DNA from 3 places in the Mesorhizobium sp. CA6 genome. Region 2 is predicted to be linked to each of the others. Evidence: riboswitches for the same ligand, from Rfam matches in the RefSeq annotation. Region 2 holds a riboswitch; each other region holds the start of a gene.

Evidence for each region. A riboswitch is a leader RNA that binds a small molecule or an ion and turns the genes downstream of it on or off. The one in region 2 is predicted to bind cobalamin.
Region 1: it holds a riboswitch for cobalamin, as region 2 does, so the genes downstream of both, LB526_RS11795 (CbtB domain-containing protein) here and bluB (5,6-dimethylbenzimidazole synthase) in region 2, are expected to answer to the same signal.
Region 3: it holds a riboswitch for cobalamin, as region 2 does, so the genes downstream of both, LB526_RS03255 (DUF1636 family protein) here and bluB (5,6-dimethylbenzimidazole synthase) in region 2, are expected to answer to the same signal.

Annotation. Positions count from the first base shown of each region.
Region 1 covers NZ_JAIUHI010000006.1:263,875-273,343, reverse strand. Annotated here, with positions in the region: gene LB526_RS11825 (aquaporin) at 1-364, opposite strand, end outside; gene LB526_RS11820 (ArsR/SmtB family transcription factor) at 413-763, opposite strand; gene LB526_RS11815 (DUF6428 family protein) at 806-1,321, shown strand; gene LB526_RS11810 (methyltransferase family protein) at 1,602-2,069, shown strand; gene LB526_RS11805 (PilZ domain-containing protein) at 2,073-2,345, opposite strand; gene LB526_RS11800 (histidine phosphatase family protein) at 2,497-3,069, opposite strand; adenosylcobalamin (AdoCbl) riboswitch at 3,151-3,302, shown strand; gene LB526_RS11795 (CbtB domain-containing protein) at 3,294-3,503, shown strand; gene LB526_RS11790 (CbtA family protein) at 3,666-4,406, shown strand; gene LB526_RS11785 (hypothetical protein) at 4,659-5,138, shown strand; gene LB526_RS11780 (dienelactone hydrolase family protein) at 5,153-5,800, opposite strand; partial or broken gene LB526_RS11775 (cation diffusion facilitator family transporter) at 5,872-7,198, opposite strand; gene LB526_RS11770 (metal-sensing transcriptional repressor) at 7,206-7,463, opposite strand; gene LB526_RS11765 (hypothetical protein) at 7,778-8,122, shown strand; gene LB526_RS11760 (hypothetical protein) at 8,163-8,312, opposite strand; gene LB526_RS11755 (hypothetical protein) at 8,561-8,743, shown strand; gene LB526_RS11750 (YkvA family protein) at 8,803-9,183, shown strand.
Region 2 covers NZ_JAIUHI010000010.1:8,292-17,760, forward strand. Annotated here, with positions in the region: gene LB526_RS16425 (histidine phosphatase family protein) at 1-388, shown strand, start outside; gene LB526_RS16430 (DUF1344 domain-containing protein) at 648-911, opposite strand; gene aroC (chorismate synthase) at 1,119-2,234, shown strand; gene ribB (3,4-dihydroxy-2-butanone-4-phosphate synthase) at 2,333-3,433, shown strand; gene LB526_RS16445 (MFS transporter) at 3,768-4,988, opposite strand; gene LB526_RS16450 (TetR/AcrR family transcriptional regulator) at 5,109-5,702, shown strand; gene LB526_RS16455 (hypothetical protein) at 5,834-6,817, shown strand; gene bluB (5,6-dimethylbenzimidazole synthase) at 6,823-7,557, opposite strand; cobalamin riboswitch at 7,600-7,778, opposite strand; gene LB526_RS16465 (histone deacetylase family protein) at 7,894-8,820, shown strand; gene LB526_RS16470 (exodeoxyribonuclease VII small subunit) at 8,824-9,075, shown strand; gene LB526_RS16475 (DUF2277 domain-containing protein) at 9,269-9,469, shown strand, end outside.
Region 3 covers NZ_JAIUHI010000002.1:210,462-219,930, forward strand. Annotated here, with positions in the region: gene LB526_RS03225 (NADH-quinone oxidoreductase subunit E) at 1-1,223, opposite strand, end outside; gene LB526_RS03230 (NADH-quinone oxidoreductase subunit D) at 1,224-2,414, opposite strand; gene LB526_RS03235 (NADH-quinone oxidoreductase subunit C) at 2,423-3,025, opposite strand; gene LB526_RS03240 (NuoB/complex I 20 kDa subunit family protein) at 3,030-3,611, opposite strand; gene LB526_RS03245 (NADH-quinone oxidoreductase subunit A) at 3,602-3,967, opposite strand; gene LB526_RS03250 (winged helix-turn-helix domain-containing protein) at 4,302-5,501, shown strand; cobalamin riboswitch at 6,011-6,214, shown strand; gene LB526_RS03255 (DUF1636 family protein) at 6,254-6,685, shown strand; gene cobW (cobalamin biosynthesis protein CobW) at 6,682-7,719, shown strand; gene LB526_RS03265 (cobaltochelatase subunit CobN) at 7,738-9,469, shown strand, end outside.

The DNA.
Region 1 (9,469 bases), on a different contig from region 2:
CACGCAGTTTCGTCGCGACCTCCAGCGCCGGTAGGGCGAACATGAGATGCGCGGCGATCGTGCCGGCGATTCCACCGACGACCTGCGCGAACAGATAGGCAGGGAGATCGCGAGCAGGCAGCGACCGGTTGAGACAAAACACCAGCGAAACGGCCGGATTGAGATGCGCGCCGGAGATCGGCCCGAGCACGGTGACCAACACCACCAGCATGGCGCCGGTTGCTAGCGTGTTGCCAAGCAGCGCCAGCGCGGTGTCATGCGTCAGCGTCTCGGCCATGATGCCGGAGCCAACGACGGTCGCCACCAGCAGACCGGTGCCGAGGGCTTCAGCCGCGAACCGGCGCGGCAGATCGAAAGTGTTCATCGGTCGACCCTGGATTGGACAATGGGAGTTGGGTAGCGGGCGTGACGGTCATTGCCGGCTCTCCTCGCCCGGCTGGCAGCAAGATGCCGCAAGCGCCGGCGCGCAGATTTCCGGCCGGCCCGAGCAGCAATCCTCCATCAGGAAGCGGATCAATCCGGACAGCGCGTCGAACTCGGCGCTGTAGACGATCGAGCGGGCATCACGCCGCGCGGTCACGAGACCGGCGCGCTCAAGTTCTTTGAGGTGGAAGCTGACATTGGACGGCGAGACCTCGACCTGCTCGGCGAGCGAGCCGGCGGCAATGCCTTCCGGGCCGGCAACGACCAGCAGCCGCAGCAGGCGCAGCCGTGTTTCCTGCGACAGCGCGCCAAAGGCGGTCAGGGCTTGACGTTCATCCACGTTTCAACAATCCTTGAAATATTGAAATGAGGAATAGTCGACATGCTCTCTTCTGACAATCTGAAAAACATCGCTCCTATGGACCCCTCCGACCTGACCATCGGCGAACTGCTGGTGGCGCTGGCCGATTACAAGGACAAGCCGCTGGTTTTCCGCTACGGCGGGCGGCCGGTAAAGCCAGGGTACCATGTCACCGAGGTGAAGGCTGGACAGTTCGCAGCGCTGGATTGCGAAGCAAATCCGGAATCATGGTCGGAGATATTCGTCCAGCTGTGGGACGTGGACGAAGGCGGACGGGTCCATATGCCAGCCGGCAAATTCGCCGCGATCATCCGCAAGGTTTCGGACTATGTCGCTCTCGATCAGGCGGCGAAGCTGACCTTCGAGGTCAGCGACGGCGTTCGCCCGATGGAATTGCACCGGGCAGCCCAGCCGAGCCTTGTTGGCGGGACGGTTGAGGTCGAGCTGTCGCCACGGCCGTCAAGCTGCAAGCCGCGCGACCGCTGGCTGGAAGAACAGAAGGCAGCGAGCGGGTGCGGAGGGAGTCGCTGCTATTGAGCCCGCTAATGGCGACGCGCCGTCCTGATCAGAACCGGATCATGCCATTGGCCTGCAACAAATAGAGGCCCACGAGAACGATGGCGATCAGCGCCACCCAAACGGCTGTCTTGCTCATCCGCGCAATCCCTGTCGATCGGCGATAGTGAACGCGCGCGCCACGGTTGTGTTCCCGATATGTCGGGCTGCACATCGCCTAGGCAGGATCAAGTCACGAATTGCTGGACGATGCGCGTCCGTGCATAGTGGCGGCAATGGCGCCTGGTCGATGAAGATGGCTATGGATGACAAAGCGGACAATCCGGGCGTGGCGGTGTTTCCGCCGCTGCTCTTTCTCGTGGCGCTGATCGCGATGCTGGCGCTGCGCTATGTCTGGCCGCTGGCGATCGGCGGCCGCCCGCTGACCATCGTGCTCGGCGTAGTGCTGGCAGCACTGGCGGTTGCGATCATCGCCTGGGGACGCTCGACGATGTTGCGCGGCGGCACCAATGTGAACCCAACGCTGCCGACCACCGCGATCATCACCGGCGGCCCGTTCGGCTTCACCCGCAACCCGCTCTATGTCGGCTTGATGGGACTGCTTCTCGGAATCGGGCTGCTCTTTGACAGCTGGTGGGCCGTCATCGCGACCATCGCGAGCTTCCCCATCCTGCATTACGGCGTGGTGCTGCGCGAGGAGGCCTATCTGGAACGCAAGTTCGGCGAACCCTACCGCGCCTATAGGGCGAGCGTGCGCCGCTATTTTTGAGCATCAGTCCTTTGGCGCGTTGCTGTAGAGCGCCACGCCGACGCGGTCGTTGCGCCGCCACCGCACCAAAGCGCGATAGGCCGTATCGTCGGCCGGGACTTCGAGCAGAAAGCGGTCCGGAATCTCCACATTGGCACCGACGCGCAATTCCGCGCCCTGCTCGTGCTGATTTCTGACCGAGCAGCCGATCCTGACGCCGGCGGCGATGATCGTGGCTTCCTTGAGCACGAATTCGCGCGCATGAAGACGGCGTTCGATCTCGGGAAAATTGGCCATATCCGGCGGGCTCCTCAGGCAAGGTCCTCCTTGCCATGGGGCAGCACGATAGCAGCGAGGCGTTTCCGTTCCGTTAGCGATCACTGAAACAGTGGTGTGCCGGCTTGATATGCCGGCCGGGTTCACGGATGGAGCGTTCACGCCTGGGCGTTCAGCCGGCGACAGTGACGCCGCTCGCGCGCAGCACCCAGCGGCGGCCATCACAGCGGAACTCGGTGAGCGACAGCGGCTCGATGTCGATCTTCCAGACCGAGGAAAGCGGTGCGCCGAGCACATGCGCCATGGCGGCGCGGACCGGCACGGCATGCGTCACCGCGACGGTGTGACCGCTTTCGCCGGCCAGCCGCTCCATCAGCGCAGCACCCCGCCGGGCGACAGCGGCGAGCGATTCGCCACCGTGGGGCGCGGCGCCGGGATCGGAAATCCAGGCCGCCATGCCTTCCGGATCCTCGGCCTGCACCTCCTCGAAACTTTTGCCGGCCCAGCGTGCGAAATCCTGCTCGGCAAGTAGCGGCTCGATCGCCGCGTCAAGGCCGAGCGCCTCGGCCGTCCGCCGCGCGGCCAGCGCCGGACTTATCAAGATACGGTCGGCGCGACGCAGCGAAGCGGCCAGCGCGCCGGCGCGATCGAGGGCGCGCGGCTCCGGCGGCTCATCGTTCGGAAAGCGGCCCTTGCGCATGCCGGCCGTCGCTCCGCTTGCGATCATCGTCAGGCGGACAAGCATGAAAAACTCCGTGGCCCAGCGAAAAACAGGCCTCACGAAGCCGTGCCGCCATTACATGTCGTTGACAGGCGAACGAAGTGCTGACAAGTGTCTTAGTGCTATACGGGATTGGAAGCCGGTGCGAGTCCGGCACGGTCGCGCCACTGTGATCGGCACCAGCCGAAAGTCAGGCCTTATTCCGCAGCACTCGATCAACGGGACGCAGTATCCCAAGGGAGGTCAATATGTCCGACACCACCTTCGCCCCCAGCTACGGCCCGGTTGCGATTCCGGTCCGCGAGCTTCTGCCCTGGGCCATCCTCGGCGGGCTGCTTTTGATGCTGGCGATCTATTTCGTCGGCGCGGAAGAAGGCGCCACCTCGCTGATCCGCGGCACCTATGTGCACGAATTCGTGCATGACGGCCGCCACCTGCTCGGCTTCCCCTGCCACTAAAGCGGTTCAGCATCGCTGAACCCGCTTTCGATTCTGATCCAACGCAATTCCGGACGGAAGACCGCTGCGCACTTTTCCTGGAATTGCTTGGTTGGCTTAACGCAATTCCGGACGGAAAACCGCTACGCACTTTTCCTGGAATTGCTTGGAGGGATTGGTGACATGGTTGGAAAACTTTTGCTGCGCGGCATGCTTGTCGGGCTGGTCGCCGGGATCCTGGCGTTCGCCCTCGCCCGCGTCTATGGCGAGCCGCAGGTCGACAAGGCGATCGCCTTCGAGGAACAGCAGGTCCAGGCCGCCGGCGAGGCGCCGGAGCCCGAGATGGTCAGCCGCGCCACGCAGGCCGGCATCGGCCTGGCGACCGGCGTGCTGATCTATGGCGCCGCGCTTGGCGGGCTGTTCTCGCTGGTCTTCGCCTACGCCTATGGCCGGCTAGGCTCGCTCGGACCGCGCGGCACCTCGGCGCTGCTGGCGTTGCTCGGCTTCCTGGCCGTGATCGTCGTCCCCGGCCTCAAATACCCGGCCAGCCCGCCGGCGGTGGGCAACGCCGAGACCATCGGCTACCGCACCGAGTTGTTCTTCATCATGATCGTCGTCTCGATCGCGGCTATGATAGCGGCGGTCGGCCTGGCGCAGCGGCTGTGGAACCGGCTCGGCGCCTGGAACGCCTCGATCGTCGCGGGCCTCGCCTTCCTCGTCGTCTTCGCGCTGGTGAAGGCGGCGCTGCCCGACATCAACGAAGTGCCGGAGAACTTCTCGGCGACCGTGCTGTGGCAATTCCGCGTCGCCTCGCTCGGCATCCAGCTGGTGCTGTGGACCGTCGTCGGGCTCGGCTTCGGCGCGGTTGCCGAACGCGTGGTCGCGGTGCGCGACCAGCGCAGCCCGGCACGCCGCTACGCCTGAAATCCGATGCGTTGGCCGCCACGGTTCTGCGCCCTGGCGGCCAAAGCGGCTCAACGGTCGGTACGACCGCAGAGCCACTTTGGTCTTTCGTTTTCTCGCAATTCCGGACGGAAAACCGCCGCACACTTTTCCTGGAATTGCTCGGTTGCGGCGCTGCTCGTATTTCTGGCCGCCACATCCGCGCAGGCGCATGGCGGATCCTCGGCCCCGCCTCCTCCCGGCATCCAGATCCCCAGCCTGACCCACGGCCAGATGGCCGTCATCGCGCGCTATCGCGGCGAGATCCTCGACCTCGCCCAGCGCCAGACCGCGACCGACCCGACCTTCCGGCGGCTCTACAATCACGGCAATCTGCAATTCACTTATTGCCTCTGGGGCCTGATGCCGGGCAGCCTCGGCGACGAGGAAAGCCCGTTCAACGAATGCAGCCACGCCTATCTCGCCGCCGCCAAGGCGCTGCTCGCCCATATGGCGATGATGCCCGCGGCCGGGCGCGAGGCGAAGGCGCTAATCTCGGACATCGATGCCGAGATGGTGCGTAGCGGCGCGTCGTGGATCCTGTGCCAGTATAGCGGCGAGGCCTTCAGCACCGGCGCGATCGTCGAGCCCAGATGGCGCGACATCTTCTTCCACTTGCCGAGCCTTGCGGTGATCCTCGCCACGGTGGCGGCGCTCGGCGCCGCTGCATGGTCGATTTTCCGTTCACCCGCTCCGCGAGCCGGCGCTGCTTAGAACGGTTCAGCGTTTCACGGAATCACCGAACCGCTCCCGGTCTTGCGTGCGATCGTTTTCAGGAAAGCCTGAACGCGCAACCATGTCAGCTCGGCTGCGGACGCATCGTAATCCGGCAGCGCTTGATCGGTGTAGAAATGGCCGATCCCCGGATAGGTGAAAATTTCTGCCCTGACGTGGCAGCGCTTCGCCGACGCCGACCAGTCGGCAACTTGTTCTGGCTGAGCAAATGCATCTGGGTCGGCGACGTGGACCGCGACCGGGATGTGTCGGCGAACATTGCTGGGAATATCAGCAAGGCCATGCAGCAGCACAATGCCGGCGGCAGCGACTCGTTCTGACCAAACGGCACTGATCACGCCAGCTCCCATTGAATGGCCAGCGAGCACCGCGTCTGGAGAAGTCTGGAGGAGCGCCACCCTGGCGCGGTCGCAGATGGTTTCCCACCCAACATTGCTCATCAAGTCAAGCCCGTCGTCGACCGATGCCGCAGTCAGCCCTGCGTAGAGGTCCGGCATCACAACATCGTACCCCGCGCTTCGCATGCGCTCAGCAGCTTGATGCTCCACCGCCCGAAGGCCCAGCGCCGAGTGAAAGAGTACAATAGCAGCCATCCGCTTTCCCTCCGGCGTCGCCTGGCCGATCGCGTTGAGCTCGGGCAATGATCGTCTTTTATCCGGCTTATCGAATCCCCACCACCAGCCATGCCCTTTCCGAAGCCTTCGCCGTCACATCATCCATGCGCGCGCTCATGATGGTGACCTTTCGGTTCGGCCATGGCGAAGGGCAAATCCTCGGTGTCGGGACCGGCCGCCAATTGCAGCCTGGCGCTGAATTCGTGCGGTTCGGCAGGTCCGATCAGGCTCTGCAGATAATGATGGTCGCCGCCGACCGGAGACAGCGGCAGGCTTTCGACCGCACCGTCCGCCCTTTCAATGGCGACGTTCGCCCGCAGGCCCTCGGCGTGACGCGACAGGCGCAGCCGCATGCGCTCGCCCTGCGGCGTGTCGACGATTTCGAGCAGCCCGCTGGCTAGCTTGCCGTCGACAAGGAACGGATCCGGCGCATGATGGTGGCCGGCTTCCGTCTCCAGCTCGGCAAAGCGCACCGTGGCGACGTCGAGTGCCGGGATGTGCGCGAAGAGCTCGGCTTTGAGCGATGCGGCGATGTTGTTCGCGGCGGCAAGCAACAGGCCGTCATTGACCGCGATCGTAAACATCGACATGCAGCTTGTGGCCGAGCCAACGGGCCTTGACGTCGGCCACCTTTTCGATCCCGGCGACATGATCGGCGGCGTGGTGAATCTCGTCAACGAGGCCGGGCTCGACGCCGTCCAGCATGCGGGTCAGCACCGAGCGCGCCGATTGCCAGACGATACCGAAGATGGCGACGGTGATGAGCAGGCCGATGATTGGATCGGCGAGCGGAAGACCGAGCCAGACGCCGGCCGCGCCTGCGACCACGGCAAGGCTGGTGAGGCCGTCGGTGCGGGCGTGATAGCCGTCGGCAACCAGCGCCGCGCTGTTGATCTGGCGACCGACGCGGATGCGAAAAACCGCCACCGCTTCATTGCCGAGGAAACCGATGATGCCGGCGACGGCCAACCAGCCAAGGAAATGCACCGGCTGCGGGTTGAACAGGCGATTGATCGCCTCGTATCCGGCCACCAGCGCGCTGGCCAGGATGATGAGCACGATGATGATGCCAGCGAGATCCTCGACCCGGCCGAGGCCGTAGGTGAAGGTCCTGGTCGGTTTGCGGCGCACGAGCACAAAAGCGATCCAAAGCGGGATGGCGGTGGTCGCGTCGGCGACGTTGTGGATGGTGTCGGCAAGCAGGGCCACGCTGCCCGAGAGCATCACGACGACGATCTGCAGCGCGGCCGTGACCGCGAGAATCACGAACGACCACTTGATCGCCCAGATGCCGCGGTCTGTGGTGGCGATGGTCGCGTCGATCACGCCATGAGTATGGCCATGCGGCCCATGATGGTCGTGGCCGTGGCCGCCATGATGTCCGTGCGCACCGAAGCCGAACCAGTCGAGCGCTTTTTCCCACATCGCCGCCTCACAGATATTTGGTGAGCTGCTTCAGCTCTTTGAGCGTGTCCCTGGTCGGTTCGCCGCCTTCGACAAGGCAATGCTCCATATGGTCGTGGATCAGCTCGCGCTTGGCATTGCCGACCGCGCTTTCGACGGCGTGGAGCTGTTGCGCGAGGTCAAGGCAGGACCGACCCTGCTCGAACATGGTGAGCACGGCGGCGAGATGGCCATGCGCTCGCTTGAGCCGGGCGATGATATTGGGATGGGAGCTGTGTATCGTCATGGCAATATCCTATCCCCCAGGGTGGGATATTGCCATGACGATACGCCTCGAACTCTCGAGGCTAGCCCGCGGCAGGGCTGGACTCGCCGCCCAGCCGAGCGTGCCCGCTGGCAGATGCTCGCCGACGCAGCAGGTCCTTGGCCCGCGGAGCAGTCTCTGCCGCGAAATCCCGATTTCATGTGATCAACCGGCTGCGGCGAGCGGCAGCCCGCGGCAACCAAATGCTTGGTTTGCCGTTTATTTTAGCGGCTGCCGCCACCTATCGTGGGGCCAGGCGGCTCCGGCGGCGAGAGACCGCGCGAAAGGAGGCCGCAATGACACGGCCCGCAGTGGAGATAGGCGACCGGGTGGCTGTCATCGCCACCGTAATCGAGCGCATCAAGGACCGCGTGATGCTGAAGCTCGACGGCGATGGTCATAATTATTCGATGGCCGAGCCCAATGCGAAGCCAGGCGACAAGCTCAGACTCGAAGGCGACGTCGTGCATGTCGATGAGGATCTCGGACGCACGACCGTGCAGGTGCTGGGACGCGTGACGGTCGACACCAACTCGGTCGAAATGGTGACGAGGCGTTGCGACCTCGACCATATCGGCTCGAACGTGCCCGGCCACCCTCGCCCGCGCACCCCGCCGAGACCACACGGGTCAAACCGGTAGCAGAGGCGCGATCCTCCTCGCCGTGAAGCGGTGGCCTGCCTTAGTGACGCTTGAAATACTGCACCTCGCGTTCGTGCTTTTCTGCCGCTTCGCGGGACTTGAAGGTGCCCAGGTTGCGGCGCTTGCCGGTTCTGGGATCGACTTTGCGCGAATAGAGCCGGTATTCACCGGATTTCAGCTTGCGGATCATGGCGGTCTCCTTGTGAACCAGGACTCTAATCCGCCTGGGGCCCTCGCGGTTCCGAGCAGGGCCTTGCCGCCCAGTCACGGCCCGCCGGCAAAAAAAGCGCTGCTGTCGGTGAACCATTTCACGGACGCAAACGACCCAATGTCGGAAGCGACACCGTAACGACACGATTGAGTCGGATTATTTGTATTCAAATGACTTTCGCGACGTTATGCCGATGTCGCTGAAGTGCCGGATCTGAGGAGGGTGAGATGGTTACGGCGAAGCTTCACGGCGTTGAACTCGTCAGGGGCCAGAAGTGGACGGTGCGCGTCACCGCCTACGGCACAACGCTCATCTTTCCATTCGAAGCCGAGCAATATGCGCGCTCCTATGCCGATGGCCAGGCCTTCCGCCTCGGCGTCGAGGTTGTCGAACTGAAGGATTGCGCCTGAGGGGCCGAGCCGGCCATCGCTGAATGGCCTCAAGACCCGCACAGCTATAGAATAGGCGCATGTCGGCTTTCGACTCGGCAAAGCAATGGGCGCGAGGGATCAAGCGCGATGTGATGGCGCTGTGGATTGCGGCCCGCGATCCGCGTGTCCCCTGGTATGCAAAAGCCACAGCGGGTGCGGTCGCGGCCTATGCGCTGAGCCCCGTCGATCTTATCCCGGACTTCATCCCCATAATCGGCTACCTGGACGACTTGGTGATCGTGCCTGTCGGCATCATGCTGGCGGTCAAGCTGGTCCCGGCCGATCTGATGCAGGAATTCCGCGAAGAGGCGGTGAGACGCGAGAAGCCGGTGAGCAAGGCCGGGCTCGCCTTCATGATCGCGCTCTGGGTGCTGGCGGCGCTGGCGCTCACTTGGCTGTTCTGGCCAAAGCCAGCCTGAATGCTTCGGGGCCCGACCAGACGGCGTCGATTGCATTGGCCTGGCGCGGCCATCTTTAGATTAGCGACATCTTGTATTTGTTGTAAATCAGGGTCATGCTTTTGGCGCGCGCGAAACCACATGCGCAGTGTGTAGGCTCAAAAGGTCAAGCGTGATGCAATTCGCAGTTTGCTACGACCACAGCGGGTTCGATTTGGCGCGGTCGATCCTCTTCGATGTCACGGCGTTCTTTGCGCTGATGGCGCCATTGGCGATCGCGCGACTGATCGAGATATCCCGACAGGAC
Region 2 (9,469 bases):
GATGGAGCTGATGCGCGCTGCGATGGGGCTCGATCCTTCCGCCTACCGCACCGATCCACGCCTGGTGGAGCTAAGCTTCGGCGACTGGCAGGGTTTCACCTTTGCCGAACTCGAAAAGCGTGTCCCGGGTTCGACCAAAAGTCGCCGCGCAGCGAAGTGGGATTTCCAGCCGCCGGGCGAGGGCGCGGAAAGCTACGAAATGCTGCTCGAGCGGATAAAGCCGTGGCTGGACGCGCTACGCCGGCCGACGGTCTGCGTCACCCATGGCGGCGTCATGCGCTGCTTCTTCCGCTTGGTCACTGGCATTTCCAAGGAGGAGGCCGCCAGCCTCGATGTCCCGCAGGACCGCCTGCTCCGGCTGGAGGGCCGCAGCCTGGAGTGGCTTTGAAGGCACTCCGCTTCGTCATTCTAGGGCGAAGCAGGAGCGAAGCTCCGTCGCGGAGACGCTAGGCGCGGCCTAGCGAATTCAGGTCAGGCCGAGTCGAAAATGGTGGGTTCCGAGAACCGGCCTACGCCGGCCGTAGCCTTCATAGCGCGGAGACCCTCATGAGAGCTTCGGCCGGCGAAGGCCGGAGCGGAGCGTACTTTTCATACGTGAGCACCGGAAGCGCAGGAAGCCGCCATTTGCAGGCCGGCCTCACCTGAATTCAGTTCTGGTCGCTGTCGGGCAACTGCATGTCCGTCACGACATTCTCGCCATTGGTCACGTCATAGGCGATGACGATGTCCATGCCGGGCTTCAGCGAGTCGATGTCGGTCTCGGCGTTGAGCTTGTAGGCCTTGCCGTCGTCGAGCGTCAGCGTCAGCGTGTCCTTGTCGACCTTCTTGATCAGGCCTTCGGTCTGGCCGGCGAACGCGGCGGCGGTGGAAATCAGCAACATGGCGCAGGCCGCGCCAATCAGGGTACGCATCGTCGTCCTCTTTAGGTCATTGCGCCGGCTTGTCAGCGGCGGGTCCTCAACGGCGGATGGGAAGAGAGCAGAAACCAACCGAATGTGTCAAAACTAAATCCGCCACATCACAGTTTGATGCACACCCGATCAGCGTTTGACCACTGTGGAAAACGCCAATAGAAGGCAGCCTTAACCGGGTTCCCTCACCGGGCAGGGCGTATCCTCATGTCGCACAACACATTCGGCCACCTCTTTCGAGTCACCACCTGGGGTGAAAGCCATGGCGCCGCGCTCGGCTGCGTTGTCGACGGCTGCCCGTCCGGCATCCGCTTCAAGCGCGAGGATATCCAGGCCGAGCTCGACCGCCGGCGGCCCGGACAGTCGCGCTTCGTCACCCAACGCCGCGAGCCGGACGAGGTCAAGATCCTGTCCGGCTTCATCCTCGACGAGGACGGCGAGACGATGATCACCACTGGCACGCCGGTGTCGATGCTGATCGAGAATGTCGACCAGCGCTCCAAGGACTATGGCGAGATCGCCCGCCAGTATCGGCCGGGCCATGCCGACTACACCTACGACGTCAAATACGGCCTGCGCGATCACCGCGGCGGCGGCCGCTCTTCGGCGCGTGAGACGGCAGCGCGGGTGGCGGCGGGCGCCCTGGCGCGCCGGATAGTGCCCGGCATGGTGGTGCGCGGCGCGCTGGTGTCGATGGGCGAAAAGTCCATCGACCGCGCCAACTGGAACTGGAATTTCGTCGGCGACGCCGAGAACCCGTTCTTCACCCCGGATCCGGCCTCGGTCCCGGTCTTTACCGCCTATCTCGACGGCATCCGCAAGGCCGGCTCTTCGGTCGGCGCGGTGATCGAGATCGTCGCCGACGGCGTGCCGCCCGGCCTCGGCGCGCCGATCTATGCCAAGCTCGACCAGGATATCGCCTCCGGCCTGATGTCGATCAACGCCGTCAAGGGCGTCGAGATCGGCAATGGTTTCGAGGCGGCCCGCATCACCGGCGAACAGAACGCCGATGAGATGCGCATGGGCAATGACGGCAAGCCGGTGTTCCTGTCCAACAATGCCGGCGGCATACTGGGCGGCATCTCGACCGGCCAGGCGATCGTCGCCCGCTTCGCCGTCAAGCCGACCTCGTCGATCCTGACCCCGCGCCAGTCGATCGACAAGGATGGCAAGGATGTCGAGGTGATGACCAAGGGCCGCCACGACCCGTGCGTCGGCATCCGCGCCGTGCCGATCGGCGAGGCCATGGTTGCCTGCGCGATCGCGGATCATTATCTGCGGCACAGAGGACAGACAGGGAGGGGAGTAGGCAGTGGGGATTAGGCAGTAGACCGCCCGACACAGCCATTTTCTTTCTTCTACTGCCTACTGCCTACTGCCTACTGCCTACGGCCTAATTCCTGCGAGCGAAGCGAGCGCCGATGCCCTACGACCAGAAGAAGATCGTCGAAGCGATCCGTGCTTTCGAGCGCGGTGAGATCGTCGTTGTCATGGACGATGACGGGCGCGAGAACGAGGGCGACCTGATCGTCGCCGCCGTCCACTGCACGCCGGAGAAGATGGCCTTCATCGTGCGCAACACCTCCGGCATCGTCTGCACGCCGATGCTGCGCGAGGACGCGAGGCGGCTGAACCTCGCGCCGATGGTGGCGGACAATGATTCCGCGCACACCACTGCCTTCACGGTCAGCGTCGATTTCAAGCATGGCACGACAACAGGCATTTCCGCCGACGACCGCACGCTCACCGTGCGCAACCTTGCCAATGGCAATGTCGGCCCGTCGGATTTCGTGCGTCCCGGCCACATCTTCCCGCTGATCGCGCGCGAAGGCGGCGTCTTGATGCGCTCCGGCCATACGGAGGCCGCGGTCGATCTCTGCAAGCTCGCCGGTCTGCCGCCGGTCGGCGTCATCTCTGAGCTGGTCAATGACGACGGCACGGTCAAGCGCGGGCCGCAAGTGCAGGCCTTTGCCGAGGAACATGGGCTGAAGCAGGTCTCGGTCGCCGACCTCATCGCCTATCGCCAGCGCAAGGAGACGCTGGTCGAACGCGTCGCCTGCTCCGACATCGACACGCCCGGCGGCAAGGCCCAGGCCTTCACCTACACGCTGCCCTGGGATTCCATGCACCATCTCGCGGTCGTCTTCGGCGATATCCGCGATGGCGAAGAGGTGCCGGTACGGCTGCACTCGGAAGATGTCGTCACCGATGTCTTCGGCACCAGCCATCGGCTCGACGGCATCATGAAGGCCATGGGCGACCGCAGGCGCGGCGTCATCGTCTATCTGCGTGAAGGCTCGGTCGGTGTCGCCCATCAGGAGCGTAAGCGGCCCGCGAGCGGCGAGCGCGAGGACCACGAAGAAGCCCGCCGCCGCGAGAACGAATGGCGCGAGATCGGCCTTGGCGCCCAGATTCTCAGGGACCTGGGCATCTCCTCGATCAACCTGATCGCCTCGCGCGAGCGCCACTATGTCGGTCTTGAAGGATTTGGCATCCATATCGCCAAGACCGAGATTCTGTAGTCCGTCGAAGGACCTGACGCGCCAGAGGTCCTAGCGGCAGTCTGATTGATGGAGCCTCCGCGACGCAGGCGATTGGCGGAAGCCTCCGCGACGTCGTCATCCTCGGGCGGAGCAAGGAGCGAAGCGACGCGCGCAGACCCGAGGATCCATTCCGTGACCTCGAAGCGCCGCGACGGTTCAGAATTCTGCTCCGCTGCGCTCTATGATCAAGGTCACGGAATGGATCCTCGGGTCTGCGCTCCGCTTCGCGTCGCTCCGCCCGTGGATGACGAAGTCGCGAGGGTCTCGGCCAATTCCGAACGCTGGCGAAACGAGTGCTGGACGCTTCGTTCGATCACTCCGCCGGAACCACCGCCTCGCCCCTGTCCACATCGCAATCGTCCGTCGCCAACCGGCATTGACCGGCGAACACGGTGACGAGCGCGATGGCGCCGGCCGCGACCGAAACCCAAAACCCGTTCTGCGGACCGAAAGTGTCGACCATCCAGCCGGCGGCGAAGGAACCCAGCGCCATGCCGATGCCGATGCCGGTCGTCACCCAGGTGACGCCTTCGGTGAGCATCGCCGGCGGCACGTGGCGCTCGATCAGGCCGAAGGCGGTGATGAAGGTCGGCGAGATCGCGACGCCGCTGACGAACACCGCCAGCGCCAGAGTCGGCACCGTGTCAACGAAGAGGAGCGGCAAGGTGGTGAGCGCGATCACGGTGACTGCAAGGGCCAATTGCCGCTGCAGCGGCACCTTGAGGCTGAGCGCGCCGACGATGATGCCCAGCAGGAAGGATCCCAGCGCATAGACGCCGATGACGAGGCTCGCCGCCTCAGGCTGGCCAAGCTCCTTGGTGATCGCCACCGTCGTCACTTCCGTCGTGGCGAAGGTCGCGCCGACGAATATCAGTGCGAAGGTGATGATCTGCACCGGCCGCAGGCGGATCGCCGAGCCGGCCGCGCCATGTTCGGCCGGGCGGACCGGCGGCTCGGACGAGCGCTGCAGCAGGAATGCCGCCGAGCCGAGCGCAAGCAGCAATGTGCTGACCACTATGCCGGCTTCCGGGAACAGCGCGGCGCTCAAGCCCACCGACAGCGAGGCGCCGGCGACATAGACCAGTTCGTCGGCGGCCGATTCGAAAGCAAACGCCGTGTTGAGCTCCGGCCGGTCGCGGAAGATCTCAGTCCAGCGCGCCCTGACCAGTGCCGGGATGCTGGGCATTGCGGCGGCAAGTAGTGCCGAACCGAACAACGTCCAGATAGGCCAGTGCTGGTTGGCCGCGACGATCAATGTCGCGAAGGAAAGCACCGAGACGAGCGTCATGGGTGCTGCGATCGCCGTCTGGCCGCGTCGGTCCACCAGCCGCGACACTTGCGGCGACAGGAACGCGTTGACCAGCGCATAGGTCGCCGAGACGGCGCCGGCCAGCCAGTATTCGCCATGCGTCTGCGACAGCATCGCCACGATACCGATCGGCGCCATGGCGATCGGCAAGCGCGCGATGAAAGCCGCCGCGGCGAAGCCTTTCGTGCCGGGAGCCCGAAAGATGTCCGAATAAGGATTTCGCATGATCCTGCTCCTCGACAACGGTGCATACTAAAATTACATACGCTGCGTATGACTGTGAGATAGTTCATACGCCACGTATGTCAATTGGCATACGAGGCGTATGTGAATAGGGCCAGAACCATGCACAGACCGCGCAAGGAGATGATTGCCGAGACGCGCGCCAAGCTGATCGCAGCCGCTCGCCATGCTTTCGGCACGATCGGCTATGCCGAGGCCTCGATGGACGATTTCACCGCGTCGGCCGGCCTCACGCGCGGCGCGCTCTACCATCATTTCGGCGACAAGAAGGGGCTGCTGCAGGCGGTGATCGCCGAGATCGACGGCGAAATGGCTGTGCGGGTGAACGAGGTGGCTTCGAAAGCGCCGACCCGCTGGCAGCATTTCGTCGACGAATGCACCACATATATCGAGATGGCGCTGGAGCCGGAAATCCAGCGCATCATGTTCCGCGACGGCCCGGCGGTGCTCGGCGACCCGGCGCAGTGGCCGAATGCCAGCGCCTGCACCGCCTCGATGACCAACCATCTGACCAGGCTGCAGGAAGAGGGCGAGGTCGTTCCGGAGCTTGATCCCGAGACGACCTCACGGCTGATCAATGGCGCCAGCAGCCAGGCCGCGCAGCGCATCGCCAATTCGACGGACCCCGAGGCGACCTCGAAAAAAGCGATCACGGCCTTCAAGCAGTTGCTCGAAGGCTTGCGAAAGAAGCCTTGACGGCACGCTCGGGTAATCAAGCCACCGGCTTATGCACCGGTTTCGGGCCGGCGCAACCCTGCCGCGATTGACAATCGCCGGGGCGAGCGCATCCTCCACCGCCAACTCTGAAGGTGAGGGGAGTCGGGGCCATGTGGGACTTCAGCATCGCCAGATCCGTGTCGATCATGATGCGGACATGGCCGTTCATCGTCTTTCGCATGATCGTCTATTTTGGCATCACGGTCGCCTACATCATGGCGACCGGTACGGGCGCCAGCGTCGGCTACGGCGTCGGCCACATCTCCACCGATCCCGACGGCCCGATGTCCTTCGCGCTGTGGGGTGGCGTGGTCGGCTTCGGCGTCGTCTCGATCGCCGTCTACTGGATACGCGAATACATCCTCTATGTGTTGAAAGCGGGCCATATCGCCGTCATGGTGCATCTGATCGACGGCCAAGATGTCCCCGACGGCCAGGGCCAGATCGCCTACGCGAAGGAAGTGGTCACCCAGCGTTTTGCCGAGGCCAACATCCTTTTCGTCGTCGACCAGCTGGTCAAGGGCGCCATCCGAGCCATCACCGGCCTGATCGGCGGCATCGCCGCCTTCCTGCCCATTCCGGGCCTGAGCGGCATCGTCAGCTTCATCAACACGGTGATCCGCCTGTCGCTGACCTATGTCGACGAAATCATCCTCGGCTACAATATCCGCATCAATTCGAGCTCGCCTTTCGAGACGGCAAGGCAAGGCGTCGTGCTCTACGCGCAGAACGGCAAGCACATGGTCAAGAACGCCGTCTGGTTGGCGGCGATCATGTGGGGCGTGTCCTTCGTCATCTTCCTGTTGATGCTGGCGCCCGCGGCGGCCATTCTGTGGGTCATGCCGGGCCAGCTTGCCGGCTGGGCTTTCGTGCTGGCCATCGTCTTTGCCTGGGCCTTCAAGGCAGCCTTCATCGAGCCCTTCGCCATCGCCTCGCTGATGCAGGTCTATTTCGAAGCCATCGAAGGTCAGGCGCCCAACCCCGAATGGGACACGCGGCTCGCTGAGGCGTCCTCCAAATTCAGGGAACTGCGCGACAAGGCGCTCGGCTCCTTCGGCGGCGGCTCGCGTTGGGACACGCCCCGAGCGGCTTGATCAGGTCAGGGTTTCGACGGCCCGGCGCCGAGACTGGCGATCGCCGATTTGAGCGGCGCCTCGCCGGCGCCGCGAAAAGTCTCGCTCATCACCAGTTCGGGCAGCGGCAGGCGCTTGCCCCAGCCATGCGCTTCAAGGTCCGGCTTCGGCGCGAAGGCCGAGACGCGGCCGACGCACAGATAGGCGATCGGCGTGACATGCTCCGGGATCGCGAGAAGCCGCTTCAGTGCCTCGGTCTCGATGATGCTCACCCAGCCGACGCCGACACCTTCGGCCCGCGCCGCCAGCCAGAAATTCTGCACCGCGCAGACGGTGCTGTAGAGGTCCATCTCCGGATTGTGCCAACGCCCGAGCGGCGAATCCTTCGACCGCTGCCGGTCGCAGGTGATGCACAGGTTGAGCGCGCTTTCGCAAATGCCCTCGAGTTTCAGCTTGCGGTAGAGCGCCTGCCGTTCCGCCTCGATCGCCGGCAACTCCTGCTCGCGCGCGGCGAGGAACAGGTCGCGCACTTGTCTGCGCCGCTCGGCATCGCGGATGACGATGAAATTCCACGGCTGCATATAGCCGACCGACGGGGCGTGATGCGCGGCGGTGATGAGCCGCGCCAGCACATTGTCATCGAGATCGTCGGGGACGAAATGGCTGCGCACGTCGCGCCTGGTGAACATGGCCCGGTAGACCGCGTCGCGCGCCAATTGGTCAAAGTCGTCGCCGCTCGTGGCGATCGCTGCTGCCGTCATCGCTTTTCCCCTTGCGACAAGCAGTTCCCCGCCTGACCAAGCGAAAAACCATGTCTGCCGGGCCGGTCTTCTGGCTCGGGATCGTCCCGCTTCCGGCGCCTTCCCGTCTTCGACAGTGGCGTTTGCCGGCGCGGTCCCCCTTACAGTGTTGGGCACGCCACGGAATTCAACCGTGTTCCCGATTCTCCCGCGTCGCGGGCACCAGGCAGCGACGCGACCTTACAGCGAAGCTTGGGCCGCGCCAACGGCGTTAGCGACACGGCAAGACGCGATTTTCCCCAGCCATTCGGCTGCCAAACATGGTCATTGCGGGCATAGGCCCCTAGATTAGGCGCCATGGCCACCCGTCTCTACACGCATCCGATCTTCCTCGAACACCTCACGCCGCCCGGTCACCCCGAGCGGCCCGACCGCCTGCGCGCCATCGAGCGCGTGCTGGACGACGAGACTTTTGCGGCGCTCGACCGCGTCAAGGCGCCGGAAGGCGACGAGAAAACCATCCTCTATGCGCACCCGGAGGATTTCATCGAGCGCGTGCGCGGGGCGATCCCTGGGAGCGGGATCGTGTCGATCGACGCCGATACCAGCGCCAGCCCGAAAAGCTGGCAGGCCGTGGTGACGGCGATCGGCGGTGCCAACGCGGCGGTGGACGACGTCTTCGAGGGCCGTGCGGCAAACGTCTTCGTCGCCGCGCGTCCGCCTGGACATCATGCCGAAAAGACCACGGCAATGGGCTTCTGCCTGTTCAACACGGCGGCGATCGCCGCCCGATACGCGCAGAAGAAACACCAGGCCGAGCGCGTCGCCATCGTCGACTGGGATGTCCACCACGGCAACGGCACGCAGGACATCTTCTGGGACGACCCGTCGGTTCTCTACTGCTCGACGCACCAGATGCCGCTTTACCCGGGCACCGGCGCGAAGAACGAGACCGGCGCCGGCAACATCGTCAACGCGCCGCTGGCGCCGCAGACCGGCAGCGACCTGTTCCGCGACGCATTCCTGTCGCGCGTGCTGCCGTCCATCGATGCGTTCGCGCCGGACCTGATCATCATTTCCGCCGGTTTCGATGCGCACCACCGCGATCCGCTGGCCGAGATCAACCTGACCGAGGACGATTTCGACTGGGCGACCGGCCAGTTGATGGAGCGCGCCGGACGCCATAGCTCCAACAGGCTCGTCAGCCTGCTGGAAGGCGGCTACGATCTGCAGGGACTGGCATTTTCAGTCGCCGCCCATGTCGGGCGGCTGATGAAGGGATAGGGTATGGCATTGGAAGGCAATGAGGACGTCAAGGCGATGAGCTTCGAACAGGCGCTCGACGCGCTGGAGAAGATCGTCGATGATCTGGAGCGCGGCGACGTTCCGCTCGACCAGTCGATCAAGATCTATGAGCGCGGCGAGGCGCTGAAGGCGCATTGCGACCGGCTGCTGAAGGCGGCCGAGGACAAGGTCGAGAAGATCAGGCTGTCGCGCGACGGCAAGCCGGTGGGAACTGAACCGCTGGACGCCGACTGAGGTGTTGATGTTCAGGTGAGGCCGGCCTGCAAATGGCAACTTCCTGCGCTTCCGGTGCTCACGTACTTCAAGTACGCTCCGCTCCGGTTCTCGGAAACCACCATTTTCGGCTCGGCCTGACCTGAATCTCAACACCTCAGCGGATGATCTCGGACCGGGTAAGGGCAAAGAAAGCAGGTAAGGAGTTCAAGCCATGTGCCGCAACATCAAGACCTTGGCCAATTTCGAGCCGCCGGCGACCAATGACGAAGTGCATGACGCAGCGCTTCAGTTCGTGCGCAAGCTTAGCGGCTCGACCAAGCCGTCCAAGCGCAACGAGCATGCCTTCTACCATGCCGTCGAGGCGATCGCCGCTGTCGCGCGCGAATTGATCGATTCGCTCGAAACCAATCAG
Region 3 (9,469 bases), on a different contig from region 2:
CGGAAATTGAGATAGCCGTCGACCCATTCGCGCTCGGCCTTCTTCCAGGCGGCGACCTGCGCGAAGGTGTAGATGCCCAGCGAATGCAGGCTGCCTTCTATCTTCGGGCCGACGCCTGAGATCAGCTTGAGATCGTCGACCGTTGCCGGGCGCTCGATGCCGGCCGGCCGGTTCTTGTCGTCGAGCGAAGGTTTCGTCGTCTTGGCGACAGGCTGCTTGGTTTCCGGCGCCTTGAAAGCGGTGACCGGCTCGGCCTTGGTCTTCGGCCCGCTGCGCGGCTTTGAAACCGCCTCGACTTCCGGAGAAGCCTGATTGGCGTTGGCGGCCGAATGGCGCGGCGCCCTGACGCTGGCGCCATTCTCGGTGGCCGGGGCGACCTTGACCGGCGACGGCGTGTTGAGCGCCGGGCTGGTTTCAGCCGCATGGGTCTTCGGCTTGCTGGATTTTGACGGTCCAATCGGGCCAGAGGCGGCCGTAGCCGGCGCCGAAGCTGCCGGCGCAGCGGGTGCCGGGGCTGCGGCGGGAGTTGCAGGCGGCGCCGACGCGAGAGCTTCCTTGGCGGCTTTCGCCGCCGCCCTGGCTTCCTTGTCGCGCGTCGACTTCAGGATCGCCTTTTCGCTGGTCAGCGTCGTCAGCCCGGTAGCCGGCTCGGACCCGTGGCGGCCGTTCTGCGGACCAGGCGTCACCTCGGCGCCCTTGCCGGCGTCGTAGAGATCGATGATCTCGGCCAGCCGCTCGGGCGTCAGGTCCTCGAAAGTGTCCTTGAAGATCATGACCATCGGCGCGTTGACGCAGGCGCCGAGGCATTCGACCTCCTCCCACGACAGCGTGCCCTTGTCGTTAGTATGGAACTGGTCGTGATGGATTTTCGAACGGCACACATCCATCAGCGCTTCGGAGCCGCGCAACATGCAGGGCGTGGTGCCGCAGACCTGGATATGCGCGCGCGTGCCGACCGGATTGAGCTGGTACTGCGTATAGAAAGTCGCGACTTCGAGGCCACGGATGCGCGGCATGCCGAGCATGTCCGAGATCGTCTCGATCGCCGCCTTGGTGACCCAGCCTTCCTGCTCCTGCGCGATCATCAGCAACGGGATGATCGCCGACTGCTCGCGCCCCTTCGGGTATTTGGCGATCCACTGCTGGGCGGCCGCCGCGTTCGCCTCGTTGAAGGCGAAGGTGGCAGGCTGGAGGCTGGCTTCTGCAAGACGGCGGACTGACATTTAGCGATCGACCTCACCAAACACGATGTCGAGGGAGCCAAGCACGGCGGTGACGTCGGCCAGCATGTGGCCGCGGCACAGGAAATCCATGGCTTGCAGATGCGCGAAACCGGGCGCGCGCAGCTTGCAGCGATAGGGCTTGTTGGTGCCGTCGGAGACCAGGTAGACGCCAAATTCGCCCTTCGGTGCCTCGACGGCCGCATAGACCTCGCCGGCCGGCACGCGGTAGCCCTCGGTATAGAGCTTGAAGTGATGGATCAGCGCTTCCATCGAGCGCTTCATCGCGGCGCGCTTCGGCGGCACGACCTTGCCGTCGAGGTTCGACACGGGGCCGGCGCTTTCCTTGCCGAGCAGCAGATCGACGCACTGGCGCATGATCTTCGCCGACTGGCGCATCTCTTCCATGCGCACAAGGTAACGGTCGTAGCAGTCGCCGTTCTTGCCGATCGGAATGTCGAAATCCATCTCGGAATAGCATTCATAGGGCTGCGATTTGCGCAGGTCCCAGGCGGCGCCCGAGCCGCGCACCATCACGCCAGAAAAGCCCCAGGCCCAGGCGTCGGCTAGGGACACCGTGCCGATATCGACATTGCGCTGCTTGAAGATGCGGTTGCCGGTCAAGAGCGCGTCGAGATCGTCGATCGACTTCAGGAACGGGTCGATCCACTTGCCGATGTCCTCGACCAGCTTCTGCGGCAGGTCCTGATGAACGCCGCCCGGCCGGAAATAGGCCGCATGCATGCGCGAACCCGAGGCGCGCTCGTAAAACACCATTAGCTTTTCGCGTTCGACGAAGCCCCAAAGCGGTGGCGTCAGCGCGCCGACATCCATGGCCTGCGTCGTCACATTCAAGATGTGCGACATGATACGGCCCATCTCGGAATAGAGCACCCGGATCAGTTGCCCACGCTTCGGCACCTCGATGCCGAGCAGGCGCTCGGCCGCGAGAGCGAAGGCATGCTCCTGGTTCATCGGCGCGCAATAATCGAGCCGGTCGAGATAAGGCACGGCCTGCAGATAAGTCTTGGCCTCGATCAGCTTCTCGGTGCCGCGATGCAGCAGACCGATATGCGGATCGACGCGGTCGACCACCTCGCCGTCCAGCTCCAGCACCAGGCGCAAAACGCCATGCGCCGCAGGATGCTGCGGGCCGAAGTTGATGTTGAAGTTGCGGACGGAGGTTTCAGCCATGGGTCGCCCTACTGTTTCGCCTTCTCATCCCCGGGAAGCACGTAATCCGTTCCTTCCCATGGGCTCAAGAAGTCGAAATTTCTGAATTCCTGCTTCAATTCCACCGGCTCGTAGATCACCCGCTTGGCCTCGTCGTCGTAGCGCACCTCGACGAAACCGGTCAGCGGGAAATCCTTGCGCAGCGGATGCCCCTCGAAACCATAGTCGGTGAGAATGCGGCGCAGGTCCGGATGGCCCGAGAACAGCACGCCGTAAAGGTCGTAGGTCTCGCGCTCGAACCAGTCGGCACCGGGATAGACGCCGGTCAGCGACGGCACCAGCGTCTCCTCGTCGGCCTGGACCTTGAGCCGGATGCGCACATTCTGCCTCGGCGACAGGAGGTGATAGACGACATCGAAGCGCTTGGCGCGCGAGGGATAGTCGGCGCCGCAAATGTCGATGATCGAGATGAACTGGCAGCGCGGATCGTCGCGCAGGAAGGTGGCCACCTCGATAAGATTGCCCGGCTCGACCGGCACCGTCAGCTCGCCATAGGCAAGCACGGCTTCGCCGATGCGGCCGGAGAGCTTCTCGCCGAGATAGGTGGAGAGTTCGTTCAACGCCAGGGTCATCGGCTCACCGCTCGATCGTGCCGGTGCGGCGGATCTTCTTCTGCAGAAGGAGAATGCCGTAGAGCAGCGCTTCCGCGCTCGGCGGGCAGCCGGGCACATAGATGTCGACCGGCACGACGCGGTCGCAGCCGCGCACCACCGAATACGAATAGTGGTAGTAGCCGCCGCCATTGGCGCAGGAGCCCATCGAGATGACGTAACGCGGCTCCGGCATCTGGTCGTAGACCTTGCGCAGCGCCGGCGCCATCTTGTTGGTCAGCGTGCCGGCGACGATCATAATGTCGGATTGGCGCGGGGATGCGCGCGGCGCGACGCCGAAACGCTCCGAGTCATAGCGCGGCATCGAGGTGTGGATCATTTCGACCGCGCAGCAGGCGAGGCCGAAGGTCATGAACATCAGCGAGCCGCTGCGCGCCCAGGTGATCAGCGCCTCGGTCGAGGTGACGAGAAAACCCTTGTCGGCCAGCTCATTGTTGATTTCGAGAAAGAAGGGATCGTCCTCCCCCACCGGCCTGCCGGTGTTGGGGTCGATGATGCCCTTGGGCTTCGGCGCGACAAGGGTGCCTGAACTGTCGTTCAATCCCATTCCAGCGCTCCTTTTTTCCATTCATAGGCAAAACCGATGGTCAGCACCGCCAGGAACACCATCATCGACCAGAAGCCGAGCATGCCGAGCTTCGAGAAGGACACCGCCCACGGGAACAGGAAGGCGACCTCGAGATCGAAGATGATGAACAGGATCGACACCAGGTAGAAGCGGATGTCGAACTTCATGCGGGCGTCGTCGAACGAGTTGAACCCGCATTCATAGGCGGAAAGCTTTTCCGGGTCGGGATTGCGGTAGGCCACAAGGAACGGAGCGATGATGAGCGCCAGACCGACGATCATCGCCACGGCGATGAACAGCACGATAGGCAGGTACGAACTTAGGAGTGCGCTCATGCGGCGACTTTCCTTCGGCGGGGGCAGTTCATTTTGATTACAGCAACGAACTCTAATGCGGAAGCGTGACAGATTAACCGCTGAACCGTTTTAAGGGGCCCATGCTGCAACGCGGCGAGGGTTAGCGCAGCGGTTTCGGTGACGCAAGTCAAACGTTGTTCAAATCGCGGCTCTGGACGCCTTATCGGAAGAAACTGGTACGATCCGCTCCTGTTTGATTTCCTTCAGTTTTTACTCCAGTTTTCTCTCCTGACATATCTCCCGCCATTTGCCTGCTAGCATGGCCGGAATCACCGGCTAAAAATCCAACGGACGATCGGGGCAAGGACACCTGATGAAGGACAAGATTTCGCTGGCCATGGCGAGGCGCGTCGCGCTCGGGGCGCAAGGGTTCAACGACCCTAGGCCCAGTGGTGTTCCGGATCGCCGCCACCTTGCGCGGGTACTTTCGCGAACCGGCCTTCTGCAGATCGATTCCGTGAGCGCGGTGGTGCGCGCGCATTACATGCCGCTCTATTCGCGCCTCGGCCCCTACCCGCTTACGCTGCTCGACAATGCCGCAGTCACCCGCAAGCGCGCCGTGTTCGAATACTGGGCACATGAGGCGTCGTTCCTGCCCGTGGAGACATACCCGCTGATGCGCTGGCGCATGCAGCGCGCCGAGCAGGGCGACGAGATGTATCTCGGCCTGGCGAAATGGGGTCGTGAACGCAAGGAAATGATCGACGAGATATATAGAGAAGTCGCCGATCGTGGTCCGATCGCCGCCTCCGATATCGAAGGCCACAAGGGCAATGGCGGCTGGTGGGGCTGGAGCGAGGCCAAGCACGCTTTCGAATGGCTGTTCTGGGCCGGTCGCATCACCACGGCCTACCGCCGCGGCTTCGAACGCTATTACGACCTGCCCGAGCGCGTTTTGCCGCAGGCGGTGCTCGATCTTCCCATTCCCTCGGTCGAGGACGCGCATCGCGAGTTGCTGCGCATTTCCGCCCGCGCCCATGGCATTGCCACCTATGGCGACCTGCGCGACTATTTTCGTCTCGCGCCGGGCGACACGAAGGATCGCATCGAGGAACTGGTCGATGCCGGCGAATTGCTGCCGGTGAAGGTCGAAGGTTGGGACAAGACCGCCTATCTCCACAAGGACGCCCGTTTCCCGCGCCGGATAGAAGCGCGCGCCCTGCTCGCCCCCTTCGATCCCGTCGTCTTCGAACGCACCAGAACGGAGAAACTCTTCGATTTCCGCTACCGCATCGAGATCTACACGCCGGCGGAAAAGCGCCAATACGGCTACTACGTGCTGCCCTTCCTGCTCGGCGATCGGATCGTCGCCCGCGTCGATCTGAAAGCTGACCGCCCGGCCAGCATCTTGCGCGTCCACGCCGCCTACGCCGAGGCCGGCGCCCCGCCCGAAACGGCCACCCAGCTCTTCAACGAGTTGAAGCAGATGCAGGGCTGGCTCGGCCTGGAGGCGATCGAAGTGACGCCGGCCGGCGACCTCGGACCGGCGCTGGCCGACATCGCGGTGTCGTAGCTGCGCGTTGACAGGGAGGGTGAACAAAAATAGAACATCCCAACTGTGGTTAGGATCGGTTGCGATGGTTTTCAGGCGCTCGATATGTCTGGTTTTGGCCTACCTGACCTTAGCGTCGCCATCATATGCGACAGGTGCTTACCGAGAGGAATGGGTAGAGGTCACGCGTCCAGTCATTTTCTGTGGCGGCCACATTGCACCCGGTATGCAGCCAAAAGAAGTGACGGCGCTTCTTCTGCGGTGGTTGGAGTTTGGAACGATCGACAAGCAGATCGCAGGCGCCTGTGGCTTATTGCCGGTAGGGCAGCGCTATATAATAGTTCATGAGCCGAAGTTCGACGCCAATCGCTTCGTCTTGATGTGGGAACCGGTTTGCCAGCACGGCTGTTCGTTAAGTATGGCGCCCGTGGCCTCACCGCCTCGCAAACTTGTGGGTCCATACCTCAAACCCATAAAGCCGCCAAAAGGCTGGTACTAAGCCAGTCGTTGACTCCAGCCCCCTGAACCCTCTAAATCCTGACCCAGACGGTCTTCTCCCGGCAAAGGGAGGAGCCAAGAGGGAATGCGGTGCGGGCCAACACCCAAATCCGCGGCTGTCCCCGCAACTGTAAGCGACGAGCCTCTGCCGAAAACCACTGGGATGTTCCCGGGAAGGCGGCATTCAGGGTGACGACCCGCGAGCCAGGAGACCTGCCGTCTGAGACTTTAAGTATCCGAATGCCCGGCGGGTTTTCCGGGCAAGGAGCATGGTTTTGGATCGCAACGGCAGTTTCCCGGCAAACAGTGCGGACATTCCGTCCGAGCCCGATGCTTTGGCTGGCGTCACCGTCGTCGTCTGCTCATCCTGCCGCGACGACACCGGGTCGGATGCGCATCCGCGCGCCGGCGCGCTGCTTGCCGAAGACGCGCGTCGGGCTGCTTGCGGCGAAAAGATCGACATCCGTAGCGTCGAATGCCTCGGCAACTGCAAGCGCCGGCTAAGCGCCGCGCTGCTGCGCGACGGCTGCTGGAGCTACGTCTTCGGCGATCTGGACACCGCCAGCGGCGCCGACCTCGTCGCCGGCGCAAAGCTCTTCGCCACCTCGACCGATGGCCTCATCCCCTGGCGGGGCCGGCCCGATTCTCTCAAGCGCGGCCTGGTTGCCCGCATCCCTCCCCTCGACATGCTGAAGGACCGACCATGAACGCATCCGTTTCCCGTGTTCCCTGCACCGTCGTCACCGGCTTTCTCGGCGCCGGCAAGACGACGCTGATCCGCAACCTGCTCGAGAACGCCAAGGGCAAGCGGCTGGCGATCATCGTCAACGAGTTCGGCGATGTCGGCATCGATGGCGAGATCCTGAAGGGCTGCGGCGTCGACACCTGCCCGGAGGAAAACATCGTCGAGCTCGCCAATGGCTGCATCTGCTGCACCGTCGCCGACGATTTCGTGCCGGCGCTCGATCAGATCCTGTCGCTCAACCCCAAGGTCGATCACATCCTGATCGAGACCTCGGGCCTCGCTCTGCCGAAGCCGCTGGTGCAGGCGTTCCAGTGGCCGAGCGTGAAGAGCCGCGTGACGGTCGATGGCGTCATCGCCGTGGTCGACGGCCCGGCGCTCGCCGACGGCCGCGTCGCTTCCGACATGGACGCGCTGCAGGCGCAGCGTGCGGCGGACGATTCGCTCGACCATGACGATCCGGTCGAGGAGGTATTCGAGGACCAGATCGCCTGCGCCGACCTGATCATCCTGTCGAAGAGCGACCTGATGGATGCGGCAGGCTCCGCCCGTGCCAACGCCGTCATCGGTGAGCATGTGGCGCGCGCCGTGAAAGTCGTGCCGACAGCGCAGGGCAAGGTTGACCCGTCTGTGTTGCTCGGCCTTGGCCTTGCAGTGGAGGACGACATCGAGAACCGCAAGACCCATCACGACGACGAGCTCGACCACGAGCATGACGATTTCGATTCCTTCGTCATCGATATCCCCTCGATCGCCAATCCCGACGAACTGGCCAAGCGCGTCGCCCTTGCCGCCGAGCAGGAAAACGTGCTGCGCGTCAAAGGTTTCGTCGAGGTCGGCGGCAAGCCGATGCGGCTCCTGCTGCAGGCCGTCGGCCCGCGCGTCAATCACTATTACGACCGCGCCTGGACGGCCGAGGACGATCGCCGCTCGCGGCTCGTCGTCATCGGCCTCAAGGGGCTGAACCGTCCGGAGATCGAGCGTATCCTCGCCGGCTGAGGCCAACACGAAAAAGCGATGCACATCCTCGCCACCACATCCGCTTCGCTCGACGATCTCGCCGAGCCGATCGACCTCAGGCAGACGCCTGCGGATGTGGTGGCCCTGTCCTTCACCGACAGCGATCTCGCCGGCTTGGCCACGGCCTGGAAGGCGGATGCGGAGCGGCTGCCGTCGATGCGGCTTGCGGCGCTGCGCGACCTTCGCCACCCGATGTCGGTGGACCTGTGGATCGACAGCGTCGCCCGCCACGCCAGGGTCATCCTCGTCCGCATCCTCGGCGGCTATGACTGGTGGCGCTATGGCTGTGACCAGCTCGCCGCGGTGGCGCGCGAACGCGGGATCAAGCTGGCATTGCTGCCCGGCGAAAGCCATGACGAGGACCTGCGGTTGGTCGAAGGCTCGACCCTGCCGCGCGCCGAGCTGGACGTGTTGCTCGGCTATTTCCGCGAAGGCGGTCCGGCCAATATGAGCGCGCTGGTGCAAAGGCTGGCAAGGCTCGCCGGGTCGGATGCGGCCGTGGCCGAACCGGTCAGCGTGCCGAAGGCGGGGTATTATGAGCCGGGATTGGGAGTTGTCGAAAAGCCTACACTTTCAAAGGTCGGCGATCCTTCGCACCCCCCTCTGTCCTGCCGGACATCTCCCCCGCAAGGGGGGAGATCAGCCCTCACCCCAGCCGGCTCTATCTCTGCTTCGTCAAATATCGAGCTAGCTGAAACATCTACGGTTGGCGAAACCGTCGACCACAGAGCAATCTCCCCCCTTGCGGGGGAGATGTCCGGCAGGACAGAGGGGGGGGCGACGGAACTCAACGTTGACAACCTCAGCACCCCGGTCATCCCTATCCTCTTCTATCGCTCCATGCTGCTTGCCGCCGATGTGGCACCGATCGACGCACTCGTTGACGCCCTGTGTTCGCAAGGCCTAGCGCCCGTACCGATCTTCGTCTCCAGCCTCAAAGACGCGGCATCCCTGGCCTTCGTCGAAACCGCCCTCACCTCCCTGAACCCCGCCGCAATCGTCACCGCCACCGCCTTCGCCTCCGGCGCGGAACCCGGTGCCGAGACCCTCTTCGACCGCGCCGGTGTGCCCGTCTTCCAGGTCATCGTCGCCACGACGAGGCGCGAGGTCTGGGAAAAGAACCAGCGCGGCCTGGCGCCCGCCGACCTTGCCATGCATGTCGTGCTGCCCGAGCTCGACGGCCGCATCCTCGCCGGCGCGGTCTCGTTCAAGGGCGAGGTCGAGACCGATCCGGCGCTCGCCTTCCGCGCCTTCGCCAATCGGCCCGAGGCGGATCGCGTGGCGCAGGTGGCCAAGCGGATCGCGGCGTTTATTCGCCTGCAGCGGACGGAGCGGGCCAAACGCAAGCTCGCGATCCTGATCCCTGATTATCCGAGCGCGCCCGGACGTACAGGTTATGCCGTTGGGCTTGATGTGCCGTCGAGCGTGCTCGCCATGCTGCAGGACCTGAAGGAACAAGGCTATGCGGTTGAAGGGATTCCGCTATCGCCGCGCGAACTGCTCGATGCGCTGGAGGTGGGTGGGCACGGCCTCTCCGTAGGGGACTACTCTGCCTTTTCGGTCGAACTCCCGAGGGAAGCGCGCGATGCAGTAGAGGCCGCGTGGGGCAAGGCAAAAGGGATAGGTTCGCGCGAGGCCCCCCTCTCTGTCCTGCCGGACATCTCCCCCTCAGGGGGGGAGATTGCCCTGTCACTACCGCTTTCGCCAATCGGCAGTGTTGTAGGTGGAG